One region of the Arthrobacter oryzae genome, then DNA from elsewhere that is predicted to be linked to it. Evidence: riboswitches for the same ligand, from Rfam matches in the RefSeq annotation. Region 1 holds a riboswitch; each other region holds the start of a gene.

The links. A riboswitch is a leader RNA that binds a small molecule or an ion and turns the genes downstream of it on or off. The one in region 1 is predicted to bind S-adenosylmethionine.
Region 2: it holds a riboswitch for S-adenosylmethionine, as region 1 does, so the genes downstream of both, Q8Z05_RS00105 (aminotransferase class V-fold PLP-dependent enzyme) here and Q8Z05_RS06355 (DUF1737 domain-containing protein) in region 1, are expected to answer to the same signal.
Region 3: it holds a riboswitch for S-adenosylmethionine, as region 1 does, so the genes downstream of both, metX (homoserine O-acetyltransferase MetX) here and Q8Z05_RS06355 (DUF1737 domain-containing protein) in region 1, are expected to answer to the same signal.

The regions. Positions count from the first base shown of each region.
Region 1 is NZ_CP132204.1:1,365,185-1,374,623, reverse strand. Features, by position in the region: gene Q8Z05_RS06375 (glutamate--cysteine ligase 2) at 1-766, shown strand, start outside; gene Q8Z05_RS06370 (hypothetical protein) at 795-1,118, shown strand; gene Q8Z05_RS06365 (O-succinylhomoserine sulfhydrylase) at 1,218-2,426, opposite strand; gene Q8Z05_RS06360 (rhodanese-like domain-containing protein) at 2,427-2,837, opposite strand; gene Q8Z05_RS06355 (DUF1737 domain-containing protein) at 2,834-3,166, opposite strand; SAM riboswitch class IV at 3,201-3,315, opposite strand; gene Q8Z05_RS06350 (NtaA/DmoA family FMN-dependent monooxygenase) at 3,547-4,842, shown strand; gene Q8Z05_RS06345 (aromatic amino acid ammonia-lyase) at 4,847-6,445, shown strand; gene Q8Z05_RS06340 (PLP-dependent cysteine synthase family protein) at 6,445-7,479, shown strand; gene Q8Z05_RS06335 (EAL domain-containing protein) at 7,733-8,773, shown strand; gene Q8Z05_RS06330 (DinB family protein) at 8,884-9,439, shown strand, end outside.
Region 2 is NZ_CP132204.1:17,969-27,407, reverse strand. Features, by position in the region: RNA gene ssrA (transfer-messenger RNA) at 1-368, shown strand, start outside; gene Q8Z05_RS00135 (hypothetical protein) at 484-618, opposite strand; gene Q8Z05_RS00130 (hypothetical protein) at 762-1,133, opposite strand; gene Q8Z05_RS00125 (fluoride efflux transporter FluC) at 1,257-1,625, opposite strand; gene Q8Z05_RS00120 (fluoride efflux transporter FluC) at 1,622-2,041, opposite strand; gene Q8Z05_RS00115 (metal-dependent transcriptional regulator) at 2,072-2,785, opposite strand; gene Q8Z05_RS00110 (class I SAM-dependent methyltransferase) at 2,817-3,590, opposite strand; gene Q8Z05_RS00105 (aminotransferase class V-fold PLP-dependent enzyme) at 3,668-5,089, opposite strand; SAM riboswitch class IV at 5,125-5,238, opposite strand; gene hisN (histidinol-phosphatase) at 5,409-6,221, opposite strand; gene rsgA (ribosome small subunit-dependent GTPase A) at 6,276-7,391, opposite strand; gene aroA (3-phosphoshikimate 1-carboxyvinyltransferase) at 7,381-8,760, opposite strand; gene Q8Z05_RS00085 (DoxX family protein) at 8,767-9,315, opposite strand.
Region 3 is NZ_CP132204.1:3,165,360-3,174,798, forward strand. Features, by position in the region: gene Q8Z05_RS14415 (CPBP family intramembrane glutamic endopeptidase) at 1-549, shown strand, start outside; gene Q8Z05_RS14420 (VOC family protein) at 702-1,340, opposite strand; gene Q8Z05_RS14425 (bifunctional o-acetylhomoserine/o-acetylserine sulfhydrylase) at 1,582-2,898, shown strand; SAM riboswitch class IV at 2,990-3,105, shown strand; gene metX (homoserine O-acetyltransferase MetX) at 3,118-4,272, shown strand; gene Q8Z05_RS14435 (MFS transporter) at 4,445-5,854, shown strand; gene Q8Z05_RS14440 (zinc-dependent alcohol dehydrogenase family protein) at 5,872-6,990, shown strand; gene Q8Z05_RS14445 (LysR family transcriptional regulator) at 7,004-7,903, opposite strand; gene mmsB (3-hydroxyisobutyrate dehydrogenase) at 8,064-8,966, shown strand; gene Q8Z05_RS14455 (CoA-acylating methylmalonate-semialdehyde dehydrogenase) at 8,998-9,439, shown strand, end outside.

The DNA.
Region 1 (9,439 bases):
CGTTGCCGTCATCGACCGGATCCGGGACAAGCTGGCGGTCCTCACGGCGTTGAGCGCCAACTCGCCATACTGGAACGGCGTGGAGACCGGGTTCGAAAGTTACCGCACGCAGGCCTGGAACCGCTGGCCGACGTCGGGGCCGTCCCAGATCTTCGGCACCCACTCCATGTACCGGCGTGTGGTCACCCGTCTGCTGGACAGCGGCGTGCTCCTGGACGAGGGCATGATCTATTTCGATGCGAGGCTCTCCAGGAACCACCCCACAGTGGAGGTCCGCGTGGCCGACGTCTGCCTGCAGGCCGAGGACGCAGCCCTGATTGCCGTCCTGGTGCGCGGACTGGTGGAATCGGCAAGCCGGGAGTGGCGGTCCGGTGTGGACCCGGCCCCTGTACCCACCGTGCTCCTGCGGATGGCCGCCTGGCAGGCCAGCAATTGCGGGCTTCGCAGCGACCTGCTCGATTTCGGCACCTTCCGTCCGGCTCCCGCCGCGGAAGTGGCGGAGGCCCTGGTGGATTACGTGGCGCCGGTCCTGGCTGAACAGGGCGAGCTGGAACTGGCCCGGGAAGGCGTGCGGAGAATCCTGGACCGGGGGACCGGTTCGGAAGAGCAGCGCCGCGCCATGCAGGAGAACCTTGACGCGACGTCGGACGCTGCCTCCGGGCTGGCCGCCGTGGTGGCCCATGCAGTGAATGTCACCATGCGCCAGGCCGAAGCCGCCGCCGCGCGCGAGGCGGCGCCGGTGCTGTTGCGCGTTCGCCAGTCCTGACCAGGTTCCTACTACCCCGGAGTGCGCCATGGAAACCGAATTCGCACAAGTCACCGGCCACGATGTCACCACCATTACCTGCGTCTGCGGGAACACCGTCAGCGACGAAGGACTGATCCAGGCCAACGCCGAAGGCATGCCCGTTCATCTGGGTGACGACACTCCCGTTCCTGCCGGGCTGGCGGAGTGGCCCGGGGACGAGGACCTCTACACGCTGTGCCCCGCCTGCGGCCGCGTCTACCACGACGCCGTCATCGAGGAGACCGGCACGGCGCCGGTGGCCTTCCGGGTGGATGTTGCCGCCGGTCCCATAGCTGAAGCGATCCGGCTGCACTGGGAGCTAGACACCTGAGTGCGGCCGGACCAAACAGGTAGTGAACACTCTGTTTGGTCCGGCCGCAGTACCGTAGCTTTGGTCTCTGTTCTTACCTGCGCTGGTCGGGCGCGCCGGTCAGATCTGCTTGAGCGCCTGCTCCAGGTCGCGGGTAAGGTCGTCCACATCCTCGAGCCCCACCGACAACCGGACCACGCCGTCGCTCAGCCCGATGGCCGCACGGCCTTCCGGACCCATCGCGCGGTGCGTGGTGGTGGCCGGGTGGGTGATGAGCGTCTTGGCGTCGCCCAGGTTGTTGGAGATGTCGATGATCCGCAGCGCATCCAGCAGGGCGAAGGCCGCTTCCTTCGCCGAACGCCCGGCGGACGGCGAGAGCTCGAAGGTGAGCACGGTGCCGCCGGCCTTCATCTGCCTGGCGGCCAGCTCGTACTGCGGGTGCGACGTCAGGAGCGGGTACTTGACCCAGCTGACAGCCGGCTGCTTCTCAAGCCACTCGGCCAGGCGCAGGGCGGAGGCGGAGGAATGGTTGACGCGCAGCGCCATGGTTTCCAGGCCTTTGGTCAGCACCCAGGCGTTAAACGCTGAAAGGGCGGGCCCGGTGTGGCGCATGAGCTGCTTGACCGGGCCGTCGATGAACTCCTTGGTGCCCAGGATGGCGCCGCCCAGGACCCGTCCCTGGCCGTCAATGTGCTTGGTGCCGGAGTACACAATCACGTCCGCGCCGAGGTCGCCGCAGCGCTGCAGCAGCGGAGTGGCAAAGACGTTGTCGACGACGACCGTCGCCCCGGCCGCGTGGGCCAGTTCGCTGACGGCGGCGATGTCCACGATTTCCTGCATCGGGTTGGACGGCGACTCGAAGAAGACGGCGGTCGTCGGCTCTGCCAAAGCAGCCCGCCACTGCTCCAGGTCCGGGCCGTCCACGAACACCGTTTCGACGCCCCAGCGGGGCAGGATCTCGTTGAGTATCACAAAGCAGGAGCCGAACAGCGAGCGGGCAGCCACCACGCGGTCGCCGGCAGCCAGCAGCGCGCCGAGGGCCGTGAACACGGCGGACATGCCGGACGCCGTCGCAAAGCACGCCTCCGTGCCCTCGAGCAGGCGCAGCCGCTCCTGGAACGTGGCCACCGACGGGTTGCCGTAGCGGGAGTACACAAACCGTTCGTCCTCGCCGGTGAACGCGCGCTCGGCCGCTGCCGCGGATTCGTACACAAAGCCGGAGTTGAGGAAGATCGGCTCGGCCGTCTCCTGGAAGTTGGTGCGGTCAAGGCCGCCGCGGACAGCCTGGGTGTCGGGGCTCCAGGCGGCGGCGTCGGGATTGAAAGTCACTTAGTTCTTTCCGAGGTTGGTGGGTAGTCCGCGGTTCTTCCAGCCGTTGACGGTGCGCTCGCCGTAGCGGTCCGGTTCGCCTTCGAAGCCTTCGAGGACGTTGTAGGCGGTGAAGCCGGCCTGTGTGGCGGCGATTGCCGCGGCCACGGAGCGGACGCCGGAACGGCAAAGGAACACCAGTTCGACGCCGGTGTCCTCCGGTGCCTGCTGCTTCAGCTGGTCGACAAAGTCCGGGTTGGGGATGCCGCCCGGGAAGGTCCACTGGATGAAGAGGGGATCGTTTTCGGTGGCTTTTGTGTCCGGGATGCCGATATGGGCCCACTCGCCTTCGGTGCGGACATCCACCAGGACTGCGCCCTGTTCCAGCTTGGCCCAGGCGTCCTGCGGGCTCAGGTCTCCGGCGTAGCTCACGCGTGCCCCTCGAAACCTTCGTCCTCGAACCCTTCCCCCGGGAATTCGGCGTCGAACTCAAGTTCGTCCACCGCGGTTGCCACTGCGGCATCCGAGCTGGCGATGGCTGCCGGCAGGACCACGGCCTGCGCCACGATCACGCTGCTGCCGTTGAACGTGGCTGCCGGGCTCCCGTGCAAAACGTAGCCGTCGGCCAGGGCCGCGGAGATGCGCTCGCAGAACGAACGGTCATCGGGGCCGGTGATGAGCCGGTAGGCCAGCTTTTCCTGGGGCAGGTCCTGGGCCGGATGTTCCTGGCCGGCGGGGGCCGGTTCGGTAGCCGGGGCCAGTGATGCGGGTGCGTCAGACACGACGGATCTCCTTCTCTCACGCTTGCAGGTCGAATGGTTCGATATGCCGAGTATTCACCTGAGGCACCCCGCCGCGGAAGGAGGGTTGCCGACCGGCCAGTCAGGGCTTGTCACCGGTTCTCATTACTCCCCAAAAACGTAACACTTACGACGGCGGCCCGCACCGCCGTCGTCGTCATCTTCCGTAACGGGACCCGGCACCACCGCGCCGCCGGTGCCCTGCCGCTGCGTGTGCGCCCGGCGCCGGGGTGCAGTTACAAAAACCCTCGCCGGGAGGATAATGACGGGAAATGAACCGCTGTAACGCCGGATGAAATCAGGCAGCCGTGAATGAATCCAACGGGAATACAGTCAGTCCCATGCTGCACTTCGGTTGGTTTGTGGGCCACGGCTTTGGCGTCCAGGGCTGGGGCACGCCCGGCTACGGCATCGGGTACGACTGGAAGAAACCGGCCGTGTACCAGCACGCCGTGCAGGAATTCGAACGGGCCGGGCTGGACCTGTTCATCATCGAGGATTCCCTCACGGTGCCGGACACGTACGGCGGAAGCGCCGAGGTATCGCTCGCACAGGCGTCGTTCGCGCCGAAGCACGATCCGCTGGCACTGGTCCCGTACCTGCTCTCCGCCACCGAACACCTCGGCATTGTCCCGACGGTGAGCGCGTCCTTCTACCCGCCGTTCACCGCGGCACGCCTGCTTGCCACCCTGCAGCACTTCTCCGGCGGCCAGCTGGGCTGGAACGTGGTGACCTCCGGAAGCGACCTCGCCGCGCAGAACTACGGACTGGACCAGCAGATCGAGCATGACCTCCGCTACGAAAAAGCGGACGAATTCGTGGACGTGGTGCGCAAGCTCTGGCGCAGCTGGGAGCCGGACGCCATCGTGGAGGATGCCGACGCCGGAATCTTCGCGGACCATACGAAGGTCCACCCGATCAACCACGACGGCCGGTTCTTCAAGGTCCGCGGTCCGCTCAACACCGCGCCGATGCCCGAGGAACCGGTGCTGGTGCAGGCCGGCGCGTCCCCGCGGGGGAAGGCGTTCGCGGGCGGCAACGCGGACGTCGCCATTGCCCTGGCGAGGGGTGCGGACGGTATGAAGGCCTACCGCGATTCGATCCGGGCCGAGGCGGCCGCTGCGGGGCGGAACCCCGACGACGTCAAGGTGCTGTACGTCCTGAAGCCCACCGTGGTGGGCTCCCGCGCCGAGGCGGACGAGCTCAGGGAGCAGCGCCGCCAGCTGACGCAGCGTGACATCGACAGCCAGCTGAACTCCATCTCCTACCTCTCCGTCATCGACTTCAAACAGTTCGACCTCGACGCCCCGCTCCCCGAACTCACCACCAACAGCAACCAGGGCACCCTGGACCATTTCGCCAAGGCCGGTCCGCCCGGCTCCACGCTACGCCAGCTCCTGGCAGCCCGCAGCGGCGGCGCGGGGGACAGCATCATCGGCACAGCCGAGGAGATTGCCGACTACCTCGAGGAAACCGGCGCCCGGGTGGGCGGGGACGGGTTCCTGTTCTCCGGCTTCGTCGATCCGGCCACCGTCCATGGTGTGCTGGACCGCCTGGCCCCGGTGCTGCGGCGCCGCGGGCTGCTCCGGACAAGCTATGGCGACGGCGGCTTCCGCCGGAACCTGCTGGACTTCTAGTGCCATGGGCAACGGCAGCGGGAACTTCCTGATCGGCACGGCCCACCTGCGCGCCCGGGACATCGCCGAGGCCGCGGCTGACCCGGACGTGAAATTCGTCCTCAGCGCGGACGCCCTGGAGCTGATCGGCCTCTCGCGCGAGGTGGTGCAGCGGGCCATCGACTCCGGCCACCGCGTCTACGGCCTCAACACCTTGCTGGGATCCGGGCGTGACACCGCCGTGGATGAACAGGCGATCCTCGCGTACCAGGTGCAGGTGGTGCGGTACCACAACAGCGGGGTGGGCGGGTTGCTGGGCGCTGATGAGGTCCGGGCCGTGATCCTGGCGCGGCTGGTGGGCTTCAGCCGGGGCGGCTCCGGAGTCCGGCCTGAAACGGCGCGCTTCTACGCCGAGATGCTAAACCGCGGCGTGGTCCCCGCCGTCCCGCGCGAAGGCTCCGTAGGCTCCGCAGACCTGACCCACCTCGCCGCCGTGGCCGCCGTCGCCATCGGGGAGGGCCAGGCGGTGGCGGCGGACGGGCAGCTGCTGCCCGGCGGGCAGGCCCTGGCCGACGCCGGGCTGGCCCCGCTGGAGCTGGCGCCCGGGGAAGCCCTTGCCCTGGTCAGCTCCAACTCATACTCCATCGGTGTGGGCGCGCTGGTGCTGCACCGCATCCTCCGGCTCGCCGACCTTGCGGACACCGCGCTTGCGCTGTCGCTCGAGGCGACGGCGCGGCACGACGGCGGCGGCAACCTCAGTCCGTTTTCGCCGGCGGTGCAGGCGGCCAAGGCGGTGAACGGGCAGGCCGTCACGGCGGGCCATGTGCTGCGGCTCCTTGAGGGTGGCTGGCTCGAGGACCCGGCCAGGGAAGTGTCCGTCCAGGACGCGCTCTCCTTCCGGGCGGCACCCCAGACGCACGGCGCCATCCGCTGGCAGGTCGCCGCGTTGGAAGATGCCCTGGAGGTGGAACTCAACGGCCGGGGCGACAACCCGCTCACCGACGTCGATTCCGGGCGGATGGTGTCCGGCGGAAACTTCCAGCCCATGCAGTTGGCGCTCGCCTTCGAGGCGCTGCGCCTGGGGCTGGCCCACCTGGGAATCAGCAGCGAGCGGCGGACCGCCAAGCTCTACCCGCCGCAGCGGGAGATCCGGCAGCGGCACCTCGAAGCGGCCACGCACGGAGCTCCGCTGCAGCCCGAAGAGCTGCCCGGGCTGCTGTGGTATTCCGCGGCCGGCCTGCTGTCCGAGCTCAAAGTTCTCGCGGCGCCGGCCACGCTGGGCGCGCCCACGCTGTCCGCCGACGTCGAAGACCACTCAACGCTGGCACCGCTCGCCCTCCAGCAGTTGGAGCGCTCAGTGGAGGCCGCCGAGAAGCTGTTCGCGATCGAGGCGCTGACAGCCGCCTACCTGCTGGGCGGGGCGGAAGCGCGTGCGGTGCGGCCGCTCGGCAAGGGAACGGCCGCCGTCGTCGACCGTCTTTCCGGCCTGCTGGCCCGGCACCTGCCGGCGGCAGCGCTGGTGGACCAGGCCCGCGTCGAATTGCACGGCTTAGTGGACGGCGTCCGGATCGGCTCTGCCGATCACGCGGCCGACCACACTGCCGGCCGTGCGGAAAGGCAATGATGAGCATCATGACAGGCAGGCACGCGGTTCACGACGCCGATATTGCGGCGGACGCCGCCGCTGTCCTGGCGCAGGTGGGAAACACTCCGCTGGTGCCGCTGGACGTCCTGGGAAAGGGACTGGGCAGCAGGGTCTACGTCAAGCTTGAATCCGACAATCCGGGCGGGTCCATCAAGGACCGGACCGCCCTGAGCATGGTGCGCGCGGCTGAGCGCAGCGGCGAGCTCCGGCCCGGCGCCACCATTGTCGAGAGCACGTCGGGGAACACCGGGATCGGGCTGGCGCTGATCGGCGCGCTGACCGGGCATCCCGTGGTGGTGGTCACCGGGGACACCATCTCCTCCGAAAAGCTGGCCGCACTGCACCGTTATGGCGCCCGGGTGGTGGTGACGGACTGGACCGCGCCGTCGGAGTCGCCGGAGAACGCGCGGGCCGTCGCGGCACGGATCACGGCGGAAAATCCCGGTGCCTGGCGGCCGCAGCAGTTCGACAATCCGGCCAACCCGCTGGCCCATTACGAGGGGACCGCGCCGGAGATCTGGCAGCAGACGTCCGGGAAAGTGACTCACTTCGTGGCCGGGATCGGCACGGGCGGGACCATCAGCGGCAACGGCCGTTACCTGAAGGAAAAGACCGGCGGCCATGTTGAGGTGATCGCCGCCGACCCGGCCGGCTCCGTGTACAGCGGCGGCCACCCGGGCGAAATCCTGGTGGACGGCGTGGGGAACTCGTGGCCTGAGGCCGAGTGGCCCAAAATCTTCGACCGCAGCATCGTGGACCGTTTCCTGCGCATTCCCAACGACGAGGTGTACACCACCGAGCACCGGCTGCTGAACGAGGAGGGACTCTCGCTGGGTCCTTCCTCCGGGCTTGCGGTGGCCGCCGCCCTCAGGGTGGCGCTTGCCGCTCCGCACGGATCCGTGGTGGTGGCAATCGCGCCCGACGCCGGCAGCAACTACCTGAGCAAAGCCTTCAACCCGGTGTGGCTGGCGGACAACCACATCCATCTGGCCGCGGAATTCGTGGAGGAATAGTCCGCCTGCTTAGCATCACGAGTCGGATACAGCTACAGACAGACAGCCCGGTCTCGTTGTACGCTTTTGAAACGTTCGCGGTTCCCGCATCCTCGAATCAGAATGCGGTGTATCCACGGCCGGGTCCCGGGCTCAGCCGGGACCAGCACTTATAAAGGAATAGACCATGTCAATGGATGAGACTTCTTTTCCAGCATTGACCGATGGGGAATCGACTGTGCACCGGGGACCCCAGTCGAACCCGCCTTCGGACGTGGGTGATCCGACGATCCGTGGACAGGCGCGGGACATCATCGAGTCTGTGCTGGATGACACCACTCCGCAGAGTGAGTGGGCGCGTGAGCAGTTGCGCACCCGGATGGAATCTCACCCGGGAAATCCGGAACGTGCGCTCCTGGAGCACCTCATGGCCACCCGGAGCATTACGGACGAGCAATCGGAAGAGTCCGAGCCCAACCTGCCCAGCTCCGATCTGCCGTTGCCGGATGAGGACTACGGCAACATGGTGCTGTTCACCCGCCGGAGCAGGCGCCGCATAGAGGCGATCCTCGGCGACCGGATGCTCCTCACCGCGTTCCAGCCCATTCATGAGCTTTCTAGCCGGAACGTGGTGGGTGTCGAAGCCCTGACGCGTTTTGTCAGCGACGACGGCGCCAGCGCGGACCACTGGTTCAACGAGGCCGCCGCCGTTGGCCTCGGGGCGGACCTTGAATTTGCGGCCCTGCAGGCAGCCCTTACTGCGGCAGAGCAGTTGCCGGCGCACGTCTACGTGGCTCTGAACCTCTCGCCGGCCACCTGCCTCGACCCCCGGCTCCGGGCGTTCGCGGAGCACTCCCAGCTGGCCTTGGACCGGATCGTCATCGAGCTGACGGAGCGGCTTGCCGAGGACGAATACGAGCCCGTTGTGGCAGCACTGGCTCCGTTGCGGCTGCGCGGACTCCGGGTGGCTGTTGACGGCGCCGGAGCGGGATTCGGCTCGATGAGCCAGGTCACGCACCTGAGTCCCGACATCATCAAACTCGACCGCAGCCTCATCGCGGGAATCGACCACGCCGCCGGCCAGAAGACCCTGGGCGCGGCCATGGTGGCATTCGCCCGGCAGGTCGGGGCGGATCTTGTCGCGGAAGGGATCGAAACCCAGGCCGAACTGACCGCGGTCATGGACCTCGGGATGACCTTTGGGCAGGGGTACCTGCTGGGCCGCCCGTCCGTCCAGCCGCTCGATTGGGCAGCATGGCGGACCTCGGCGGATCACGAGGCATCCACCTCGGGATCCAACGGCCAGGCCACCTAGACGCTCTCTCACTTCCTGCCGTCCATTTCCGGACGCTCTCTCACTTCCTGCCGCGCCAGTCCGGACGCTCTCTCACTTATGACGGTGGGGGAGTCGGTATAGTGCCCGCTATGGATGACAAGGAAGTTCTGCACCGCTACCTGCGCACCCGCCGCGCGGACCTCCTCGGCAAACTCGACGGGCTGGGCGAGTACGACGCGCGCAGGCCGCTGACACCCACCGGCACCAACCTGCTGGGCCTCGTCAAACACGTGGCCAGCGTGGAACTCGGCTATTTCGGCGAGGTCTTCGGGCGCCCCAGTCCGCGCGATTTGCCTTGGGATGCCAATGATGCAGAACCGGACGCCGACATGTGGGCAACGCCTGATGAGAGCCAGGAGCAGATTCTTGAACTTCATCACTTCTCCGCGGCGCACAGCGATGCGACCATTGACGCCCTCCCGCTGGACGCGCCGGGCATCGTCCCGTGGTGGCCTGAGGAGCGCAGGCATGTGACCCTGCACCAGATCCTGGTGCACATGTGCGTGGAAACGGCCCAGCATCTGGGCCACGCGGACATCCTCCGCGAGCTCATCGACGGATCTGCCGGCCAGCGGCCGGGTGATCAGAACCTGACCACGCGAACCGCCCGGGAATGGGCCGCGCACCGCGCGCGGATCGACGCCG
Region 2 (9,439 bases), 1.3 Mb from region 1:
GGGATGATCGGTTTCGACGATGTTAGTCGCGACAGGTGAAGCGGGCCGAGGATGCAGAATTATCTCGTAAACGCTGTCTGCAAAACAATAAGTGCCAAACAAACGCGCACTGACTTCGCTCTCGCTGCCTAAGCAGTAAGACAGTCCGTCAGCCCGGGATTGCTATCGTCCCGGATCCTGGCGTCATTAAGATAGCCACTGCTGTTTACCTCCGTCATCGGGGTGAACGGGACTCTTAGATGGCTGGGCCCGGATCAGCTACCTGTTTGCAGGATAGCTGGGGCCGAGAAAATCCGACGCAAACTGCGCCCGGAGAAGCCCTGACAACACGACATCGGACGGGGGTTCAATTCCCCCCATCTCCACCATCGGGACAGCGGCAACGCGATCCCACCCCGTGCAAAAGGCCGGAAGCGAAAGCTTCCGGCCTTTTGTTTTCGGCACCGTTCTGGCATTCTCCAGCGGCCGTCCGTGGTCCCCGGTTCAGCGCTTCTTGATGTGCGCGACGGGGTCCACGTGGGTGTCCAGCTCATGCTTGGACTTCTTTTCGGCCCTCTTTTGCTTGATGGACTTGTCCGACTTCTTGGTGACCTGCCGGTGCGGCGATTTGTCAGGCATGTCGCCCTCCCTCACGTCGGGGCCCTGAATAGGCCCCGTGCTTGTAAGGTACGCCTGTTTTGTCGTGAATGAAACCGGCCCGTCGCCAGCCCCGGGTATTGATTCACTAACGTGCACCGAGGCCCTTGGCCGGACGGCAGGCGTCAGGAACCCGGCACCTCAACGTCAACGATTCCGACAAAACGGCTCCCGATTCCCTCGTACTCGCTGCGGACCAGGCCCGGCAACACCGGCGGGAGGTCGGCCGGTGCATGGTGCACGCAGCTGACGTATGTAAACGGCGGCCACCATTTCTTGGGCCGGGCGGCTTCGGAGAAACCGCAAACAGCGCACGTCAGCTGGACCCAGACGGGCCGCTTGCCGGTGCGGTTGGCCTTGGACTGGACGAGCCAGGCCGGGGGATTGTCCAGGAGTTCGGAAAGCTCAGCGTCCGTCAGCCGGGCCGGGATACCGTGACGGTGTGCCATTTCCAGTGGAATATCAAGGATCTGAGCTGCTTCACGTCGCGTAACCATCGTTTAACGATACGGGACGCCGGAACGCTTCGGATTCACGACGGCGGGACTCCAGTGCCCGCCGCCGGCGCGCCCGCTGCCGGCGCGCCCGGCGCTGTCAGCCTGCTGCCCGCCCTAACGCCGTCACCCGGCGACGGCGATTCCCAAGGCGGCCGCCGACAGCCCGGCCACGAGATTCACGATCACGTTCAGCGCCGCTGCCAGGTACCGGACCTCGCTGACGAGCCGGATCGTCGCCGTGGTCCAGGAACTGAACGTCGTCAGGCCGCCTGCTAGGCCTGTAGCGATTGCAGCCTGCCATTCCCCGCCGAGTCCCAGCCGGCCGGTAACCCCCAGGGACAGGCCGATGATCAGCGAGCCGAGGACATTTACCAGCAGGGTTGCCCAGGGCCAGTGCCTGCGGTTCCCCGCGCGATGGGCGAACCACGTGTCGATGGAGAACCTGAGCAACCCTCCGGCTACGCCGAAAACCCCGACCAGCAGCGCTGTCATGAGGCTCCGCCGGTCCGGTCGCTCAGGGACTTGCCGGTCTTCCAGCCCGCGGCTGCGGCAGCGAGCCCCAGGACCAGCGAGAGCCCGAGATACATCAGCCATATCAGATGCTGCCCGGAGCGTGCGTGCTGGTCAATGGAAAAGACCACCGCCGAGAAGGTGGTGAAGGAGCCCAGCAGCCCCGGGCCAATGCCGGCCCTCAACCAGAATGCCGTCCTGGGGCGTGCGATCCACACAGTGGTGAGGGCAGCCAGGGCGAAGCTTCCGCAGACATTGATGGCCAGTGTGGTCCAGGGAATTGCCCCCGCGGATTCCGGGAAGATCACGCCGAGGCCGTAGCGGAGCTCCGTCCCCAGGAGTGCTCCGACAGCCACTGCCGTCCATGCCCGCCAGCCGGCGCCCTTGCTAATCTTCACGCCGGAAGCACTCATTCAGGCGGCGTCGTTCTAGGAGTCTGCCAGCCGGCAACCGGCATGGCCCGACTCGCTGTGCACCCACAGGGCTGACGAAACCTCATCGGCGAGATCGAATTCGCGGTGCGTGCCTGCGCTGCCGATGCGCACCACGAGGGCACCGCCGAACGGTTTCCGGCCGAGCACTTCGATGTCCGCGTCGAGGTCGATTTCCTGGGCCGAGAGGTAGCGCAGGAGCTCGGGATTGTCATCGCTGATCCTGGTGATCCGGCCTGTGTGGCCCTCGTCGAGTTCGCTCATGCGGTGGGCGTTCGGCATGTGGACGCTGCCGTCGGCCGCCGGGATGGGATCGCCGTGCGGGTCCCGCAGCGGATTGCCGAGCTTGCCCGCCATCCGTTCGATGAACGTATCCGACACGGCGTGTTCGAGGAGTTCGGCTTCGTCGTGCACCTCGTCCCAGCTGTATCCGAGCTCCTGAACCAGGTAGGTCTCAATGAGGCGGTGCCGCCGCACCATGGAAAGCGCGAGCCGGATTCCGTCGGCCGTCAGTGTGATGGCGCTGTAGGGCTTGTGGTCTACCAGGCCCTGGTCCTTGAGTTTGCGGACCATTTCCGAAACGGAGGAGTTGGCGACGCCGAGCCGTTGTGCCAGCTGCGAGGAAGTGATGGGTTTGTCCTGCCACTCCGTAAAGGAGTAGATGACCTTGACGTAGTCCTCGATGGAGGAGGAGGGCGCGCTGGTCTTCACGACTCCAAGCCTACCGCCTTGGCCCTGGCGCTCATGCTTTGAACGCCCGCCAGGTCTGCGTCAGGTACGGCAGCCCCAGGACGTCGGAGGGGGAGTGCGACAGGTGTTCATGGAGGTACCACTGCAGATTGGCGAGGACCTTGGCCCGGGTGCCCTCTCCGGCGGCGAGGTAGTAGCTGCGGGATTTGGCCAGTTCGATGATGTCTTCGGTGGTCACCGGGTCTTCCCACCGTGTCAGGTGGCTCTCCAGTTCCTTGAACTCCGGTCCGACGACGGGGCGGAAGTCCGGCTTGTGCACATCGCCGGCGTGCATGATCCGGGAAAGCCTGTGCACCCACGGAACGGACGTATCCAGCTGGTTCCACAGGAGGCCCAGCACGCCGCCGGGGCGAAGAATACGGGCAAGCTCGGTGCTGGCCGGGAGCGGATCGCACCAGTGCCAGGCCTGGGCGACGCTGACGACGTCGAATGCTTCGTCCGCGAGGCCGGTGGCCTCCGCGGTGCCCACCGACGCGGGAACGCCCGGAAGGACCAGCCGCAGCTGGGTGAGCATGTCCTCCGAGGGATCCACCGCGGAGACGGCCAGTCCGCGCTGGACCAGCAACGCCGTGAACTTGCCGGTGCCGGCCCCGATGTCGGCGGCGTCGGACGCGCCGCCTGCCCTGCGGACGCTGCCGATGAGCCAGTCCGCGGAGTCGGCGGGATAACCGGGCCGGACGCGGTCGTAGTGCTCACCGCCGTCCTGGAAGCTTTGGCCGAGCTCGTACCGGCGCTGGTGGTGCAGTTTGGGGCCTCCCCGTGCCACGTGCAGTCTCCTTCGGGCAGGCTGGAATTCTTACCCCTCGAATTTACCGCACCGCGGGTGGCGCCGGACTTCTGTTCCTAGTCGTCCGTGCAGGGGGCAGCGCCGGCGGTGCCGGGAGTGTTGGGCGCCCAGTCCGGGTAGCTGCGGGTGTCATTGGCCGGCACCCAGCGGCCCGCGTCCACCACGTAGTCCCAGCCCAGTCCGGTCCGGCGGAGTTCCTCGATGCCGGCAAGCAGGCGCTGCGCATCCTCCAGCCGGGAGCCCACGCCGAAGCTCGCCCGCAGCGAGCCTGACGGCAGTCCCAGCCGCTTGAGCAGCGGATGGGCGCAAAAGCGGCCGTCCCGCAGGCCCACGCCGTGTTCAGCGGACAGGTAGGCCGCCACGAGGCCGGCGTCGTAGCCGGCCACGGAGAAGTTGACCACGCCGATCGTGTCAGTGGCCTGGTCCGTGTCGCTGAAGATCTGGTGCACGGTGACGCCGTCGATCTTCTGCAGTCCCTCAACGAGGAAGGACCGGATGGCGGTTTCATGGGCGTGCCACAGCTCCGGGTCCAGGGCGCCGATGACCTGCGTGGCCCGCGCCAGCGTGGCCGCTCCGAGTACGTTGGGCGAGCCGCCCTCATGCCGCGCCGGGCCCGTGGCCCAGCTGACGGAGTCCAGCCGTGCCTCACGGACGGCGCCGCCTCCTGCCAGGTGGGGGGTCCCGGCGTCGAGCCAGTCCGGACGGCCCACCAGGACGCCGCTGCCGAACGGCGCGTACAGCTTGTGGCCCGAGAAGGCGAGGTAGTCGACGTCGTCCGCTGCGATGTCGATGCGGCGGTGCGGTGCCAGCTGTGCCGCATCCACAACGATCCTTGCTCCGTGTTCGTGGGCCAGGGCCGCCAGCTCGCGGATCGGGAGGATTTCGCCGGTTACGTTGGACGCACCCGTTACGGCCAGCAGGCTGATGTCGCCCTGGCTGAGTTCGGAGCGGAGGCTCTCCAGCGTTGCCTTCAGGGTGGAAGAGGCCACGACGCTGCGGTGCGGCACGCCCTGCCAGGGGAGCAGGTTGGCGTGGTGTTCGATGTCGAGGTACAGGACTTCGCCGGTGTGGCGGCCGTCGGCCACCGGGAGGCAGCCCGCCAGCAGGTTCAGTGAGTCGGTGGTGTTCCTGGTGAATATGACGGAATCGTCCGGCCGGCCGCCCACGAACCCGCGGACGATATTCCGGGCATTCTCGTACACGGACGTGCTGATCTGCGAGGCGTAGCCGGCGCCGCGGTGCACGCTGGCGTAGTACGGCAGGATCTCGTTGAGGTAGGCGGAGACCACGGATAATGCCGGTGCGGACGCGCCGTAGTCCAGGTTCGCGTAGCGGACGTGGCCGCCCTGGATCAGCGGCGCCTGGATTTCTGCTCCGGTCACTGCGGAGAGGGGGCGCCGGGCAACGGTGAACCGTTCGTCCAGAAGCCCTGCGGCGGTGGTGGTTCCGGGGGTGGCGGGGAACGTGGCAGTAGTCATGGGGACCTCACTGTAAAGGGACCCCTCATTCCGGGGATCCGCGCTTGCCGGGTCCGTTCCGGACCGGCCTGGTCGTCACCCGGGGCACCCCACCGCGAATGGAGGGTTGCCGGCCAGCAAACCGGGGTTTCGCGCTGGCACTCGTGACCTGTTTCGAGATTAGGACATTCACGGCGCCGCGGGAAAGCGGCGGCGATTATTAAGCGCTTTATTACGCCCGGCGGAAGAACGGGCTTCCGGTCGAATATACGACGGCGGGCGTCCCCTGGGAGGGGCGCCCGCCGTCGTATATTCGGAATTCAGGTGATCCGGCCGCGGATCAGAGAAGGTCGTCGAGGTCCGGGTTCAGCCGCTTGAGGACTTCGGAGTGGAGGATGGAGTTGGTGGCCAGGGCGTTGCCGCCGAAGGGGCCGTCCACGCCTTCGAGGGAAGTGAAGCGGCCGCCGGCTTCGGTGACGATCGGCACCAGCGCGGCCATGTCGTAGAGGTTCAGCTCCGGCTCGCACGCGATGTCCACCGATCCCTCGGCCACCATGCAGTAGGACCAGAAGTCCCCGTACGCGCGGGTCCGCCAGACTTCCTCCGTGAGGCCCAGGAATTCGTCCAGGTTGCCGCGCTCCTTCCACCCGCCCAGGCTTGAATAGGAGAGCGAGGCATCCGACAGCTTGGACACGTTGGACACCTTCAGCCGCGTGGCAGCAGCCAGGGACCTTCCCATGTAGGCGCCGGCGCCTTTCGCGGCCCACCAGCGCTTGCCCAGCGCCGGTGCGCTGACCAGGCCGACCACCGGCTCGCCCTCGTCCACGAGGGCGATCAGGGTGGCCCACACGGGCACGCCGCGGACGAAGTTCTTGGTGCCGTCGATCGGGTCGATGATCCAGCGGCGGGAACCGTGCCCTGAGCTGCCGAACTCTTCGCCGAGGACGGCATCCCGGGGGCGGGAGCGGGAGAGCTGGCCGCGGATGGACTCCTCGGCTGCCTTGTCTGCATCCGTCACGGGGGTCAGGTCCGGTTTGGTTTCAATCTGAAGGTCCAGCGCCTTGAAACGGCTCATGGTCTGGGAGTCGACGGAGTCGGCCAGGACATGGGCGAGCCGCAGGTCATCGTTGTAGCTCGAAGCGGGTTGGGTCATGGTTCCAAACTACCGTCTCCTGGGCCGGCCGGCCGGGAGGTCAGGTGCGGGACCCTAGGAAACGATGCCGAGTTCCTTGGCTTCCTGCACTTCCATCCGGGGATCGGTGCCGAGCAGGCGGCGCAGGGATGCCAGCCGCGCAGCCCCTGACGCGCCAGCGTGCCCTTCGGCCACCCAGGCGTCCACTCCGCAGTTGATGGCGGAGGAATCATGCTTGCAGCCGCGTTCGCAAGCGTCGGTGCCGGGTTCGAGGTCGGGGAAGGAATGCAGGATCCGGTCCGGATCCACGTGGGCCAGGCCGAAGGAACGGATGCCCGGTGTGTCGATAATCCAGCTTCCTGCGGGCGCGTCACTGATCCGGAGGGCAAGCGCGGACGACGACGTGTGCCGCCCCCGCCCGGTGACGGCGTTGACTCCTCCGGTTGCCCGTTCAGCACCGGTCAGGGCATTGACCATGGTGGACTTCCCCACGCCCGAATGACCCAGCATGACCGTGACCTTGCCGTTAAGGTGGGCCCGCAGTTGCGACACGGCGTCGCTGTCGAGGCGGGCCGAGAGCCCGTCGTCGGAGCGGGCATCGATTCCCGAAGCCGCGGCGTCGGCCGTGCGGCTGATGATGACCGGAAAATCCAGGTGCCGGTAGTTGGACAGGAGTTCGGTGGGATCCTTGACGTCCGCCTTGGTGACCAGCAACAGCGGCTCGATCCCGGCGTCGTAAGCGGCCACCAGTGCACGGTCGATGAAGCCGGTGCGTGGTTCCGGATTGGCGGCGGCAACCACCACCACAAGCTGGTCCGCATTGGCGACGACCGCCCGCTCGATAGGATCGGTGTCATCGGCGCTGCGCCGCAGCAGCGTGCGGCGGTCCTGGATCCTGACGAGCCGGGCAAGGGTGTCCGGCGCTCCCGAAACATCCCCCACCAGGGACACGAAGTCCCCGGCGACGACAGGCGACCGGCGGAGTTCACGCGCCCGCGCGGCGATCACCGTGCGTTCATTGCCGCTGTCCTCGCCCACCACCGCCGTGTACCGCCCGCGGTCCACCGTGATGATCCGGCCGGTGACGGCGTCGTCGTAGCTGGGCCGGTCTTTGGTCCGCGGCCGCGAACCCTTCTTGTTGGGACGGATCCGGATATCGGATTCGTCCCACGATCCGGTGCTACGCCCCACTGGCCTGTTCCCCCTGGCGGCCCCGCTGCGCAAGCATGGCTTCCCACAGTTGCGGGAAATCCGGCATTGTCTTGGATGTGGTGCCGATGTCTTCCACTTCGACACCGGACACGGCGAGGCCGAGGATGGCCCCGGCAGTGGCCATCCGGTGGTCTGCGTAGCTGTGGACGACGCCGCCGTGGAGCTTCGCGGGCCGGATCACCAGGCCGTCGGCAGTTTCCTCGGCGTCCCCGCCCAGGCGGTTGATTTCGGTGACGAGGGCAGCCAGCCGGTCCGTCTCATGGCCGCGGAGGTGGGCTATGCCGGTCAGGCGCGACGGTCCGGTGGCCAGTGCGCATAGTGCGGCAACAGTCGGTGCCAGTTCGCTGGTGTCCGCAAAGTCCGCACCTTTGATTTCCGGCCCGCCTGTGACGGTGAGTGTGCCGTTGTCCAGCGTGACCGTGGCGCCCATCTCAGCCAGGATGCTGCGCCACAGGTCACCCACCTGCGTGGTGGGTGCGGGCCAGTTGGGAATGCGGACGGTGCCGCCGGTTGCCAGCGCTGCGGCCAGGAAAGGGCCGGCATTGGACAGGTCCTGTTCAACGCGCCGGTCGAAGGACCGGATGGGGCCGGGCGCCACAACCCAATGGTTCGGGACGGAGTCGTCCACGGACACGCCGACCTCGCGGAGTACAGCCACGGTCATGTTGATGTGGTCGAGGCTGGGGACGGGTTTGCCCACATGCTCCAGGTGCAGGCCCTCAGTGAAACGCGCACCTACAAGGAGCAGCGCCGACACGAACTGCGACGAGGCACTCGCATCAATCACCAGATGGCCGCCCCGGACGTCGCCTGTGCCATCCACGGCGAAGGGGAGCGACGACGGCCTGGCGCCGTCGGCGGAGCGGACGTCGACGCCGAGCGCAGCCAGGGCCTCGATGATGGTGCCCATCGGCCGCTTGCGGGCGTGCGGATCGCCGTCGAACACTGTGGCGCCGCTGCGAAGGGCGGCCACCGGCGGGACAAAGCGCATTACGGTTCCGGCAAGTCCGCAGTCAATAGCGACATCACCTGGCGCAGCCTCCGGGCTCAGGGGCGTGACCTCAAGGTCCGGGCCGAACGAGCCGTCTCCCGGGACTTCCCGGATGCCCGCTCCGAGCTGGCGGAGGGCCTGGATCATCAGGGCGGAGTCGCGCGAGTGCAGGGGTGCGCGGAGCCGGGACGGGCCCTCTGCCAAGGCTGCAAGGACCAAATACCTGTTGGTGAGGGACTTGGATCCCGGGACGGTGACCGTGGCGTCGACCGGTGCGTCGGCGAACGGCGCCGGCCAGCAGGAACCGGCCGCAGCCGGTGCAGGCGGTACAGGGGCGGTGGGGGCAGTGCCTGTCATTCGTGCCTATGCTTTCACTGCGTGGTCCACGGCTTTGCGGACAGCCTTATCGGCCTTCTTGAGCTTCTTCGTGGTGGTCTTCCGGGCGTCTGCAGCCAGGTGGCTGGCACCCTTGCGGGCATCGGCTGCCAGGTGCTCTGCCCGCCAGGCCAGGCTGGGCTTGCCCGCGGTGTCTACGGAGGCGAGCAACACGCCGCCGGTGAGGGTCACATTCTTCAGCAGCTGGTTACGCCGCGCGTCCCGGCCTTCCTTGGACGTGATGTCCGCGCTGCGCCACTCGACAAAGGCGTTCAGCGCCGAGATCACCGCGAGGACGGTGGCGGCGAGCCTGGCCGACTTGCCGAGGGCAAAGAGCACACCGGCGCCCACTTGGGCGCCGCCAATGACGCGTGCCAGCACTTTTTCGTTCGTTTCGAACGGGAGGGAATCCGCAGCCCGGCGCAGCACGGGCGACAGCTGCGTCGCAGTGTCATCCGCGTTCTTGAGCTTGTCCAGGCCGGCGAGAACGAAACTGGAGGCCAGCATGGGCCGGGCGAGAATACGGACAAACGACATGAATTTCCTCCTGGGTGGACGAGCCGCGGAACTTCTGCGGGGGAACCGGTTCTAGTCTTGCACTTTTGCGGAATATTTGCCCGCCGGCCATGGTTGTGAAAAGCAGGTCCCAATGAGTCAGGGG
Region 3 (9,439 bases), 1.8 Mb from region 1:
GTGGTCCTGGTGATCTACTTCCTGACCGAGCACCGTCCGGCGGGGGAGTCCGGCGCCTCTGCCTTCCGTAAGCTGGGGTTCAACTTTGCCCGTCCCGGCAAGGACCTGCTGCAGGGGCTGGGCCTCGCGGCGCTGATCGGTATTCCGTCCCTGGGGCTTTATGCCGCCGGCCGGGCCCTTGGCGTCACCACCGCCATCATCCCCAGCGCGCTGGACGCCTACTGGTGGACCATTCCCGTACTGATCCTGTCTGCCGTGCGGCACGGGATCGTCGAGGAAGTCATTGTGGTGGGGTACCTGCTGGACCGGCTCGGAAAATTCGGGTGGAGCGTGCCGCTGGCTATTTTCGCCAGTTCCATGCTCCGCGGCAGCTACCACCTCTACCAGGGCTTCGGCCCTTTCCTGGGCAACGCCGTCATGGGGGTGGTCTTCGCCTGGATCTACACCAGGACCCGCCGCGTGATGCCGCTGGTGATCGCCCACGCGCTGCTGGACATCGTGGCCTTCGTCGGGTTCAGCCTCTTCGGCAAGGCCATCGGGCTGGGTTGAGACGGGCTGGGTTGAGACGGGCTGGGTTGAGCCGGGTTAAAAGGATTCGGCCGCTATCGGTGGGTGACGTCGTTGGCACCCGCTGATAGCGGCCGAAGTTCAGGGGCAGCACGCAGCCCGTGGTCCGGAGCGGACCACACGGTGGAACAGGATCAGATGATTACTGCCCCGGAGGCGGTTTCGAAGGTGACGGAGAGGATTCCCGGCGTCCCCTTCGGGGCGACCCATTCAACCGCGACATCCTCCAAGGGCTTCTCGACCGGCTGACCGAGCCATTCCGTGACGCGTTCGGCCGAGCCCGCGATGGTGAGGCTGGACATCTTGACGTTGCTTGGGTAGGCGTTGGACGGGTGAAGCTCCGGGTCGCCTTCCCACTTGAGCATGTAAGGCACCTGCGGGTCTGCGATGAGGCCCAGGATGCCGATCTGCTTCCAGACGAGCTCGCGGCCGTCGGGGAACTTGCGGTTCCCGTTGACAGCCGAACGGCCAAGGCGTTCTTCGAAGGGAGCCAGGTCGTCCACTTCGACGCACCAGCCCATCCAGCCGCCCCCCGCCGCGGAGCGGGCACGTACGGCCTGCCCGAACGGCGCCTTGTCGGATGCCGGGTGGTCCAGGACCTCCACGACCTCCAGGTACTTGTGCCCGGCGAGCGGGATAATCATGTTGCGGGTGCCAAAACGGGGGTGTACCCCGCCCTTCACGGCTTCGACGCCGAGGGCGGTTGCAATACGTTCGGTGGTGGCAGCCAGGCCATCCTGTTCACAGGCGTAAGAGACGTGATCCATGCGCATGCCATCATCTTGGCACTTTGTGATGGAGCTCTCAGCTAAGGGTGCCCTAACCGTGGTGGGATGTCATTGCGGTCCCGCCTGAGGGCCCGAAATAACGCGGCCGACGTCCTTCGTCACAAACCTGTTCACACGCTATCAGCCGTTCCTACACTGATTCCGGGCCAGGACCGCCTGGCGGCACCGGCCCTGCCAAGGCAGGTCCTGCCCCGGCACAGGTGCCCTCCACAGAAGGAGCTTCCCGTTGTCCAACGCATGGTCATTCGAAACCCGTCAGATCCACGCCGGCCAGGAGCCGGACAGCGCCACCGGTGCCAGGGCACTGCCCATCTACCAGACGACGTCGTTTGTGTTCCCGAGTGCTGAAAGCGCCGCCAACCGTTTCGCGCTGGCTGAACTGGCACCCATCTATACGCGTATCGGCAACCCCACCCAGGACGCCGTGGAACAGCGCGTCGCCAGCCTGGAAGGTGGACTGGCAGCGCTCCTGCTCAGCTCGGGCCAGGCCGCGGAAACGTTTGCCATCCTCAACGTGGCCGAAGCCGGCGACCATGTGGTGGCCAGTCCCAGCCTTTACGGCGGCACCTACAACCTGCTGGCCCACACCCTGAAGAAGTTCGGCATCACCGTGACGTTCGTCGAGGATCCGGACAACCTGCAGCAGTGGGAGGACGCCGTCCGGCCCAACACCAAGCTCTTCTTCGCCGAGGTGGTGTCCAACCCGCGCCAGGATGTCCTGGATATCGAAGGCGTGTCCGGCGTTGCCCACGCGGCAGGTGTCCCGCTGATCGTGGACAACACCTTGTCCACTCCCTACCTCATCCGGCCGCTGGAATGGGGCGCCGACATTGTGGTGCACTCGGCCACGAAGTACCTTGGCGGGCACGGCAGCGCCATCGCCGGCGTGATTGTGGACTCGGGGAACTTCGACTTCGGCAAGGACCCGGCGAAGTTCCCCGGCTTCAACACCCCGGACCCCACCTACAACGGCCTTGTCTACGCGCGGGATCTCGGGGCGGAGGGTGCCTTGGGCGCGAACTTGTCCTACATCCTCAAGGCCCGCGTCCAGCTGCTGCGCGATCTGGGGTCCGCGGTTTCCCCGTTCAATGCCTTCCTCATCGCCCAGGGCCTGGAAACCCTGAGCCTGCGCGTTGAGCGGCACGTCGCCAATGCGGTGGGCGTCGCCGAGTGGCTGGAGTCCAGGGACGACGTCGAATCCGTCGCCTACGCGGGCCTGCCGTCCAGCCCCTGGTATGAGCGCGGCCGCAAGTACGGGCCCAAGGGCACCGGCGCCATCGTCTCGTTCACCATCGCCGGCGGGGCGGAGGCCGGCAAGCGGTTCGTGGACGCCCTGGAGCTCCACTCCCACGTGGCAAACATCGGCGACGTGCGCTCCCTGGTCATCCACCCGGCGTCGACCACGCACAGCCAGCTGACGGCGGAACAGCAGGCCGTGGCGGGCGTGACCCCCGGCCTGGTCCGCCTCTCGGTGGGGCTCGAACACATCGATGACATCATCGCCGACCTCGACGCCGGTTTCCGCGCCGCCAAGGGCGACTGACCGCCCTGACTCCCGGCGTCGTCGACGCCGGGAGTCACATTGCTGTCACAATCTTCGCCATTGCGGCGACGCATTTCGTAGACTCTCTACAGGTCATGAGTGCCAGCGACAGCCCCGGCTTGCTGGCCGGCAACCCTCCTTCCGCGGCGGGGTGCCCCGGGTGAAGACCTGGCCTGCCGGCCAGTTGGCGGCAGGCAAGCGCGAAGAAGAGGTCCTCACATGACGATTGCCGTCACCCGCAGCGGTGTACCCGGAACCAGCAGCCCCAACGAGCCGTTCACCGCCCCCGTCCCGGACGGTACCGTCAAGTTCCTGAGCGTCGGCGGACTCGACCTGGAAGCCGGCGGCCACCTCCCGGACGTCACGCTCGCCTACGAAACGTGGGGAACGCTGAACCCGGACCGTTCCAACGCCGTGCTGGTGCAGCACGCCCTGACCGGCAGCACGCATGTCACGAGGGGTGCCAGCGACGAGGAAGGCTGGTGGGAGCAGCTGGCCGGTCCAGGCGCCCCGGTTGATACGGACAAGTACTTCGTGGTCTCCATCAACATTCTGGGCGGATGTTATGGCTCCACCGGCCCGTCGACCCCGGCACCGGACGGGAAGCCGTGGGGTTCTCGCTTTCCCCTGGTGACCCTGCGCGACACCACGGCGGCCGAAGCCCGGCTGGCAGACGCACTGGGCATCGGAAGCTGGTACGCGGTACTGGGCGGCTCCCTCGGCGGAGCCCGCGCACTGGAATGGGCCGTGACCTACCCTGACCGCGTCCGGCGCTGCGGCGTGATAGCCAGCGGCGCCAGCAGCACCGCCGAGCAGATCGCGTTCGCGCAGGCGCAGACCCTCGCCATCCGCCAGGACGCCAACTTCAACGACGGAGACTACTACGGCAGCCCGGAACCGGAGGCCGGCCTGGCCCTGGCGCGCAGGATTGCGCACATCACCTACCGCTCCGCCGACGAACTCGCAGCCCGGTTCGGCCGCAGCCCGCAAGGCGGCGAAGCCCCGCTCCAGGCCGTGTCGCTCGGGGAGCGCGGCCGCTACCAGGTGGAGAGCTACCTCGATTACCAGGGCACCAAGCTGGTGCGCCGCTTCGACGCCAACAGCTACATCGCCATCACCGAGGCGCTCATGAGCCACGATGTTGGCCGGGGGCGCGGTCCGCTCACGGAAGCACTGGCGGAGGCCAAAGCTGAGTTCTTCATCGCCGCAGTGAACACGGACCGGCTCTACTTTCCTGCGCAGTCCCACGAACTCGCGGCAGCCCTCCCCGGTGATGTCCCCGTGCACGTCATCGATGCACCCATTGGCCACGACGGCTTCCTCACCGAGATCGGCCAGCTTAGCGCGCAGCTGAGGCAGAACTTCTTCGCATAGTCCGCCGGCGAAATGTGCGTTTTTGCAGAGCCGTTCTGCAGAAAATGGCGTTGAGCCTGCGGCAATGTGAGTCCATACTCTAGGGGACCGGCGCGCGTTGGTGGTGCACATCACACGCGGCCGCTACGGAATGGTCCACATGGTGTCGACGGAGACGCCGAAGGAGTTCACAATGAGCACGCACGACTCCGCCGCAAGGCGAGTAGATGAGACTGATGTCAAGGCTTCCGGGCTGAGGAAAGTGGTGACGGCCTCCATGGCCGGCACCGTCGTTGAATGGTATGAATTCTTCCTCTACGCTTCCGCGGCCACCCTGGTTTTCGGCAAGTTGTTTTTCCCCAATTCCGGTACGGAGCTGGACGGGATCATTGCCGCCTTCGTTACCTACGCTGTGGGCTTCGTGGCCCGTCCCATCGGTGGCATCGTGTTCGGCCACTTCGGCGACAAGTTCGGCCGCAAGCAGCTGCTTCAGCTCAGCATCATCCTGGTGGGTGTCTCCACGTTCCTGATGGGCTGCCTCCCCACCTTCCAGCAGATCGGCTACTGGGCCCCGGCATTGCTGGTGTTCCTGCGGTTCGTGCAGGGCTTCGCCGTCGGCGGTGAATGGGGCGGCGCCGTGCTGCTCGTGGCCGAGCACAGCCCCAGCAAGTCCCGCGGGTTCTGGTCCAGCTGGCCGCAGTCAGCGGTGCCCATGGGCAACCTGCTCGCCACCGGCGTACTGTTCACGCTGTCCTCGACGCTGTCCTCGGCCGACTTCCTCAGCTGGGGCTGGCGCGTCGCATTCTGGCTGTCCGCGGTGATCGTGATCGTGGGTTACTACATCCGCACCAAGGTCCAGGACGCGCCGATCTTCCTCGAGGCACGCAAGGAGGTTGTGGTTGAGAACAAGGGCTACGGCGTTGCCGAGGTCTTCCGCCGCTACCCGCGCGGCGTCTTCACGGCCATGGGCCTGCGGTTCGCTGAGAACATCCTCTACTACCTCGTGGTCACGTTCTCCATCACCTACCTGAAGGTGGTAGTCCAGACGGACACGTCCAGGATCCTCCTGCTGCTCCTGGTGGCGCACTTCATCCACTTCTGCGCCGTTCCGATGGTCGGCAAGCTCTCGGACGCTTTCGGACGCAAGCCCGTTTACATGGCCGGCGCAGTCCTCGGCGGCACGTGGGGCTTCTTCGCCTTCCCGATGATGGACACCAAGAACGATCTGGTCATCCTGGCCGCCATCACCATCGGCCTCCTGTTCCACGCGCTGATGTATGCCGGCCAGCCCGCGATCATGGCTGAGATGTTCCCGACGCGGATGCGCTACTCCGGTGTGTCACTCGGATACCAGGTCACCTCGATCGTCGCCGGCTCACTGGCCCCGATCATCGCCACGGCGCTGCTGAGCAACTTCAAGTCCTCCGTTCCGGTGGCGATCTACCTGCTTGGTGCGTGCCTTGTCACCCTGTTCGCTGTCTTCATGCTCAAGGAAACCCGCGGGATTTCGCTGCACGACGTGGATGCCGCGGATGCGCAGGGCACGGCGGACCTGCTGGCCGCTTCCAAGGCAAACAGCCAAGAGATGCCGGCCAAGAAGTAGCGGCAAGGAAGGTGTCCATGCGAGCAGCAGTCCTCTATTCCACCGTCCCCGCGGGAACCAGCTACGCCGAAGCCCGCCCGCTTGTGGTCCAGGAACTCGACCGGCCCGAACCCCGCGCCGGCGAGCTGGGAGTGGCCATCACTTACTCCAGCCTGTGCCACTCGGATCTTTCGGTGGTGGACGGCTCCCGGGTCCGGCCGCTGCCCATGGCGCTGGGACACGAGGCCGTGGGACGGGTCGTGGCAGTGGGCGAGGGCGTCCGGGACGTCTCGGCGGGGGACCATGTGGTGCTCGTCTTCGTTCCCAGCTGCGGCGACTGCCGGGCGTGCCGCTCCGGCCGCCCGGCCCTATGCCACCGCGCCGCCGAAGTCAACGGCTCGGGTGACCTGCTGCACGGGGAAGCGCTGCTGCGGACGCCGTCGGGCGAGCGGATCAACCACCACCTCGGCGTCTCGGCCTTTGCCGACTACGCCGTGGTGGCGCGCGAGTCCGTGGTGGTGATCGGCGACGACGTCCCGGACACCGTCGCGGCCATGTTCGGTTGCGCCGTGCTCACCGGAATGGGCGCCGTGCTGAACACGGCGGCGGCCACCTCAGGGCAGTCCGTGGCAGTCTTCGGGCTCGGCGCCGTCGGACTGTCTGCGGTGATGGCGGCGTCACTCGCGGGCGCTGCCGCCGTCATTGCCATCGACCCCAACGAAGACAAGCACCGGCTCGCCCTGGACTGCGGCGCCACGGCAGTGGGAACTCCCGACGACGCCGCCCGGCTGGTCGCCGAGGCAACCGGCGACGGCGTGGACGTTGCCGTCGAAGCAGTGGGATCCGCGGGGGTGATCGCCTCGTGCCTGGACCTCGTGACGCGGGGCGGCGCCGTCGTCTCCGTCGGTCTGCCCAAACCTTCAGCGGAACTGACGGTAAAGGCACTGCAATTCGCCGGAGCAGGGAAGCGGCTCCTCGGGTCCTACATGGGGGATGCCGTTCCGGAGCGGGACATTCCGCTGTACCTTGACCACTGGCGGGCCGGGCGGCTTCCGGTGGAGCTGCTGCACACGGACACCCGGCCTCTGGCGGAAATCAATGAGGGCCTCGATGCCCTCGCCGCGGGCCGGGTGGTCCGGCGGCTGTTCCAGGCCTAGGATCAGGCCAGTGTCAGGCCGCCAGGAGTTCCCGGCGGCCTGACACTTCCGCTTTAAGCGCCTCCACGACGGCCAGGACCGACGCCGAGCGCAGCGACTCGGGACGCGCCACCGCCCAGATGGGAAGCTGGCGCTGGAACAACTCGGGAAGCACGGGCACGAAGTCCGGATTAAAGGCCACCATGAAGTTCGGCAACAGTCCGATGCCCGCGCCGAGCCGGACCGCCTCCACCTGGGCGAAGATGCTGGTGGCCTGGAAGCTGAATTTCGGCGCGGGCAGCTGCGATGACCGGTGCCCGAGCTCCGCCACCTGCAGCGCTGACTCAACGTAGGAGACAAAGCCGTGCTCCCGGACGTCGTCCAGGGCGGCGGGAAGTCCGCGGGTCCGGACATAGTCCGGGCTGGCGTAAAGCCGCAGGAAGTAGTTCGTGAGGAAGATGGGCTGGGCGTTGGTGACCTCCATCCGGCCAACCACGACTTCCAGGTCCACGCCGGACCGGTTCTGGCTGGCCTTGCGGGTGGCACTGAGCATCTCGACGTTCAACAGCGGATTCTCCTGTTGCAGTCGGACCAGCGCCGGAGTCACGAATTCCGCCCCGAATCCGTCGGATGTGCTGATCCGGACCAGTCCGGACAGGGAGTGTCCGCCGTTGCTGATGGTGCCGGCCAGGGAGCCGAGCGTCGACTCAATCGCCTCGGCGGCGGCAACGGCCTGGCTGCCCAGTTCGGTCAGTTCCCAACCGTGCGGGCTGCGCTCCAGCGTCCTTCCGCCGAGCTGCTTGTCCAGTGCCAGGATCCGGCGCGAGATGGTGGTGTGCGTGGTGCCCAGCGTCTCGGCCACGGCGTTGAACCGGCCCAGCCTGGCCACTGTCAGCAGGATCAGCAGGTCATCGGGACTCGGCAGCCGGTTCAAATCCACTGGTTCTTGTCCATCGTTCAGCCTCCCGGTCAATGTGCATCCATGCACATGCACTCTGTAATTTTTTCCCTTGATTGCACTGTAACAGGGTGTGATCGTTGACACGGAACATCCAGCAATATCGGCTGGTACACGAAGCAAAGGAGCTTTTGCCATGGCAGTAGTCGCTTGGATCGGTCTCGGAAACATGGGTGGGTCCATGTCGGCAAACCTGGCAAAGGCCGGCCATGACGTCCGCGGATTCGACCTCAACCCCGAGGCCGTGGCTGCTGCCGAAGCCGGCGGCGTCAAGCCGGTGGCGAGCATTGCCGCCGCGGTGGACGGCGCCGACGTCGTCTTCACCATGCTGCCGAAGGGCGAACACGCCCGGGCCGTGTACCTGGGCGAGGACGGTGTTTTGGCCCATGCCGATACCCGCACGCTGCTGGTGGATTCCTCCACCATCGACATCGCGTCCGCGCAGGCACTGCACGACGCCGCCGCTGCCGCCGGCTTCCGCTTCGTGGACGCCCCGGTTTCGGGCGGTATGAGCGGGGCGAAGGCCGGGACGCTCACCTTCATGATCGGCGGTGAGGCGGGCGCCGTTGCCGACGCCACCGAATACATCCGTCCCATGGCCTCCAACATCATCCCCACCGGCGGCGCCACTACCGGCCAGGCCGCGAAGATCTGCAACAACCTCATGCTCTTCATCAACCTGGCCTCCACTGCCGAAGGCGCAGTGCTCGCCGAGCGCCTGGGCCTGGACAAGCAGGTCTTCTGGGACATCGCCTCGGTGTCTTCCGGCGACAGCTGGGCGCTGCGGACCTGGTACCCGGTGGCCGGCGTCGTGCCCACCGCTGCCTCCAACAACGACTTCGCGCCGACGTTCACCACCGAACTGGCCAACAAGGACATCGGCCTGGCCATCAGTGCCGCCCGCGACACCGGCACTCCGCTGGAAATCGGCGAGCACGTGCAGACCCTCTTCCAGCGACTCATCGACTCCGGGCAGTCCGGGAAGGACTGCTCGATGATCATCAAGCTCGTCGACGGCTCGCTCGAAGCCTCCAACTAACCGCAGCCGTTTTCACGAAAAGGACTTTCCCATGGAACGCATTCCGCACTTCATCAACGGCGCCCGGATCAGCGACGCCGACCGTTTCGGCCCCGTCTTCAACCCCGCCACCGGCGCGCAGGACAAAGAGGTGGCGCTTGCCTCGGCCTCGCGCGTGGAGGAAGCCATCGCCGCAGCCCAGGCCGCCCTGCCGGGCTGGCGGGCCACCAGCCTGGCCAAGCGCACCAACATCTTCTTCCGCGTGCGGGAACTCCTGACCCAGCGCAAGTCCGAGCTGGCGGCCATCCTGACCAGCGAGCACGGCAAGGTGCTTTCCGACGCGGAAGGCGAGATCTCCCGGGGCCTTGAAAACATCGAGTTCGCCACCGGGCTCGCGCACATGCTCAAGGGTGAACGGTCGGAGCAGGTTTCCAGCGGCGTGGACGTGCACTCGGTGCGCCAGCCGGTGGGCGTGGTTGCGTGCATCACACCGT